DNA from 2 places in the Alkalinema pantanalense CENA528 genome. Region 2 is predicted to be linked to the other one. Evidence: predicted binding sites of a transcription regulator. Region 2 holds the regulator's gene; the other holds the start of a gene.
What was found. The regulator HrcA, encoded in region 2, represses chaperone genes, less so after heat shock. The targets are predictions, from matches to a motif close to ANTTAGCACTCNNNANTNNNGAGTGCTAANT.

Region 1: groL (chaperonin GroEL) is a predicted target of HrcA. The motif match lies at 806-836, and genes of this name have one in related genera.

What each region holds. Positions count from the first base shown of each region.
Region 1 covers NZ_JBLZFX010000025.1:42,379-44,795, forward strand. Annotated here, with positions in the region: gene groL (chaperonin GroEL) at 867-2,417, shown strand, end outside.
Region 2 covers NZ_JBLZFX010000011.1:36,676-39,092, forward strand. Annotated here, with positions in the region: gene ACN4EG_RS05775 (rhodanese-like domain-containing protein) at 1-7, shown strand, start outside; gene hrcA (heat-inducible transcriptional repressor HrcA) at 469-1,557, shown strand; gene ACN4EG_RS05785 (succinate--CoA ligase subunit alpha) at 1,554-2,417, opposite strand, start outside.

The DNA.
Region 1 (2,417 bases), on a different contig from region 2:
GCCAGCCGGCTCAGTTCATACGTGCTATCTAGAAAGTGCTCAAAACTGGGTTAACCATGACTGGCTCAGCAATCAGTTGTTTGATTGCAATGCACTTTGAGATCAAGCAATGCACTTTGAGATCAAAACAATGCAGATCTGGAGAGCACCAGAAATTAGTTGTTGAGTGAGTTTTGTAGTTTGGTTAATAGATTTTGCACTGAAGAAATCTGGCACTGATAAATCTGGCACTGTTCAATCTGACACTGATAAACTTTCCACAGACCTCTTCCGGGGAATACGCGGACTCCGTTATTCCTTAAGCAAAAGTGGTCTAAGGCAGAAATCAGACTGCCCAGGGTCAAGTGTATGGGCGTCAAACTTGTGAGTATGCCACTGACAAGCATGCCACTGACAAGCGTGAAACTAAAACATAAAATCTGACTAAGAACTGATGCGGTCAACCGTGAAGCGATAGTCGAACGAATCAGCCCATACTCGGTGGTTCACACCGATCAACCCAGGACAGTGCAGGATCAGTTTTGCGTTTTTCCTTGAGGTTCACATCAAGGTACCACAAGGGTCGCCAAGGGTAGTCAATCAGTGGATAGTGCGACAACTTGGTATCTGCCCCTCTTGCTTGTAAATCACTTGGGTTGATCCTACCATCGCCTCCTAAGAATATGCATCGCGGAAAATCAGGATGTGCCTAAAAGACTGGGTGATTTTAATGCTCTCGTTGGCAAGGGAAACGGTGCCGGAATATCAGCTCGGCCACTGACCAGAAGTAGGCCACTGACCAATGACGGTTTTCCGATCCTGTCATGTTTAGCACTCTTGGTCATGGAGTGCTAAAGTCAATTACGGAACTCTGGAAGGCATACACTATGGCAAAGATCGTAGTTTTTGATGAAGCTTCACGTCAGGCGCTGGAACGCGGTGTGAATGCGCTGGCCGATGCAGTGAAAGTCACGTTAGGGCCAAGAGGACGCAATGTACTCCTGGAGAAAAAGTATGGTGCCCCTCAAATTGTTAACGACGGCATCAGTATTGCGAAAGAAATCGAACTAGAAGATCCCCTCGAAAATACTGGCGCTTCACTCATTCGGGAAGTAGCTTCTAAAACCAACGATCTAGCCGGTGACGGAACCACCACTGCAACGGTTCTGGCTCAAGCAATGATCCGGGAAGGCATGAAAAATGTGGCTGCTGGTTCCAACCCGATCGCGCTGAAGCGGGGGATGGAAAAAGCGGTGGCTGCGCTAGTTGAGGAAATCCAAGCCGTCGCTAAGCCGGTTACGGGTAATGCGATCGCCCAAGTTGCAACCATTTCCGCAGGCAACGACGAAGAAATTGGTGGGATGATTGCCCAAGCCATGGACAAGGTGGGCAAAGATGGCGTCATCACCGTTGAAGAGTCCAAGTCCCTCGATACCGACATGGATGTGGTCGAAGGGATGCAGATCGATCGGGGTTATCTATCTCCCTACTTTGTGACCGATGTTGAGCGGTTGTTGGCTGAGTTTGAAAACATGGCCATTCTGCTGACGGACAAGAAAATCAGTTCTGTTCAAGAGTTGGTTCCCATTCTGGAGAAGGTGGCACGGGCGGGACAACCCTTGCTGATTATTGCGGAAGACATTGAAGGGGAAGCCCTGACGACTTTGGTGGTCAACCGCCTGCGGGGTGTTCTGAATGTTGCGGCTATTAAAGCTCCAGGCTTTGGGGAACGCCGCAAGTCCATGCTGCAAGACATCGCTGTGCTCACCGATGGTCAGGTGATTTCAGAAGATATGGGCTTGAGCTTGGATGCTGCCACCCTTGATATGCTGGGTAAGGCTCGTAAAGTCAGCATTACCAAGGATTCAACCACGATCGTTTCTGCGGCTGAGAATGCAGCTAATATCCAAAAGCGGGTTGAGCAACTGCGCCGCGAGTTGGATGCATCGGATTCCGAATACGACAAAGAAAAGCTGTCGGAACGGATTGCGAAGCTAGCTGGTGGTGTGGCGGTGATCAAAGTCGGTGCAGCAACTGAAACCGAACTGAAGGATCGCAAGCTGCGGATTGAAGATGCTTTAAATGCAACCAAAGCTGCGGTTGCGGAGGGAACTGTTCCCGGTGGTGGCGTTACCCTGTTGCACCTAGCTTCTAAGCTGGATGCGGTCAAAGCAGGTTTATCCAATCCTGAAGAGAAAATCGGTGTAGATATTATTGCCCGATCGCTGGAAGCCCCCCTGAAGCAAATTGCTGATAACTCTGGGGTTGAAGGTTCCGTTGTGGTTGAAAAAGTCCGTGCTATGGACTTCAACATGGGCTACAACGCTATGACGGATTCCTATGAAGACTTGGTGGCTTCTGGGGTGATCGATCCTGCGAAGGTAGTGCGGTCTGCGTTACAAGATGCGGCTTCGATCGCCTCCATGGTGCTGACTACC
Region 2 (2,417 bases):
TTATTAGGTGGGTAAGGCTTGGGTCAAGACTGCTCGCCACAAGCCACGACAGAAAAATAGATCTGCTATCTTAAGGTCACAGAGTGCAACCATTGCCGACACTTAGCAGCTTCTTCCAGAAGCCTGTTGAGTGGGTCGGGCGATCGTCTTCGATCGTGACACCAAGGCCCCCAAAGCTTGCATCCCATCCAATTTTGTTCAAAATCTGCTAAAACCCCAAAATCTGCTTAAAAATAGTATTTTCTCAGACCACTTCTTCTGGATCAAACTTTTTGGTCAAATCATTTTTACACAGTTCTTTTCGTTAGGCTGTTTCGTTGGACTTCGTTTAGCGAACTTGTGAAGTCTCTATTGCAAAGTCTCTACTAGGCAACTATCAACCCCGTCCCATTGCCTGATTTCTACTTACCCTGATTTCTATTTCCCCTGATTGCTACGCCCTTAGTTCCCTTTCCCAGTTCCTTCAAAATGTCTATTCAAATCACCCTTAACAATCGCCAACAGCAAGTGCTTTGGGCGACCGTCCGCCACTATGTCGCTACCGCAGAACCTGTGGGCTCGGAAGTGCTGGTTAAGGAATATAACATGAGTGTCAGTTCGGCGACGATTCGTAACGCCATGGGCTTTTTAGAAAAAGCGGGACTGTTGTATCAACCCCATCCTTCGGCAGGACGCATTCCCTCGGATTCGGGCTACCGTCTTTATGTGGATCAGCTCATGCAGCCGATGCCACAGATGTCCCCTCAAGTGGAACGGTTGTTAGCCGATCGCTTGCAATCCAGTAGCTGGAGTGCAGAGGCAGTCCTGAAAGGTGCAGCGCAAATTCTGGCGACCCTGAGTGGTTACATCACGTTGATCACCACCCCTCTGACCCACAGTTTGGAACTGCGCCATCTACAACTCGTGCAGATAGATCCTACGCGGGTAATGCTCATTATTGTGACGGATACCTATGAAACTCAGTCCGTCCTCATGCCGTTACCGGCGTTAGATGAGCTTGAAGATGCCGCACTACTCGAGCAGGAATTGCAGATTCTGTCCAACTTTTTAAACGATCGCCTACGGGGCAAAACCTTGGTGGATGTACAAGCAGTGGATTGGCGGGAATTGGGGCAAGAATTTGAGCGGTATGGCAGTTTGCTGACGGCGATCGCGCAAGAAGTTGATCAACGGCTGGCTCAGGTTTCTGCACCCACCCAAATCTTGATTAGTGGCTTAGCGGATGTTTTACGGCAACCCGAGTTTTCGGAATTGCAACAACTACAAACCATTCTGCAATTGCTGGAAGAAGGCCAGCAGCAGCTTGTCCCCCTAATTTTCGATCGACCCCAAAGCGGAGATTTACAAACCCAACGAGATCGTCGCGTTACCGTGCGCATTGGAGCCGAAAATCCCCTGGAACCCATCCGTTCCTGCACACTAATTTCCTCGACCTATCATCGAGGCAATGTTCCCGTTGGCAGCATTGGGGTGCTAGGGCCAACCCGCATGGACTACGACAGCGCGATCGCCCTCGTAGAAGCAACCGCAGATTATTTGTCAGAACGGCTCAGTTAGGATGCTTGCAGGTTAGACGGCGATCGCTTTAATAGTTTGCGCACGAGATCAGGAATCTGCGAGGGCCGTTCGGCGACAGGCACCCCTGCCCGCTTAAAAGCAGCCACCTTGCTTTCGGCTGTACCAATATCTGGGCCAAAGTCCAACGTTTTTGATTCAATAATGGCCCCTGCATGGCCGATACGACGATTGCGGGGGGCAGTGTGGCCTGCAATGTAGGCAATCACTGGCTTATCGATCGCCTCAGAAATGTAGTGGGCCGCCCGTTCTTCACTATCGCCGCCAATTTCTCCCACTAACACAATGACTTCTGTTTGATCATCCTCTTCCAAAATTTGTAGCCATTGGGGAAAGGTTGAGCCCACGATCGCATCACAGCCAATACTGACACCGATCGATTGACCAATACCTGCCCGCGTCAACGTTCGGGCAATTTCATAGGTCAAGGGGCCATTGCGAGTAATCAAACCCACATTTCCCGGCATGTAGAAATCAGGGGGATGGATCCCTAGCAAAATTTGTCCCGGCACAATGACACCAGGGCCATTCGGCCCCACAACCAATGTTTCCGTCGCCTCTGCCTGCCGAACTAAATGCACCATATCGAGGGGCGGAATCCCTTGGCTAATCAAAATAATTTGCCGGATTCCAGCCCGAATAGCCTCTAATGCTGCATCTAGAGCAGCATAGGGATGGGTGCAAATTACCGTAGTGGAAATCCCCCGCGAAATCGCCGGAATCTGCTCCACCATGTCATAGATGGGAATGCCTGCAACTGTATCTCCCCCATCGCCCGGACTCACTCCCGCCACAATATGGGTGCCGTAAGCTTTCATTAAAGGCGCATAGGTCATCCCTAA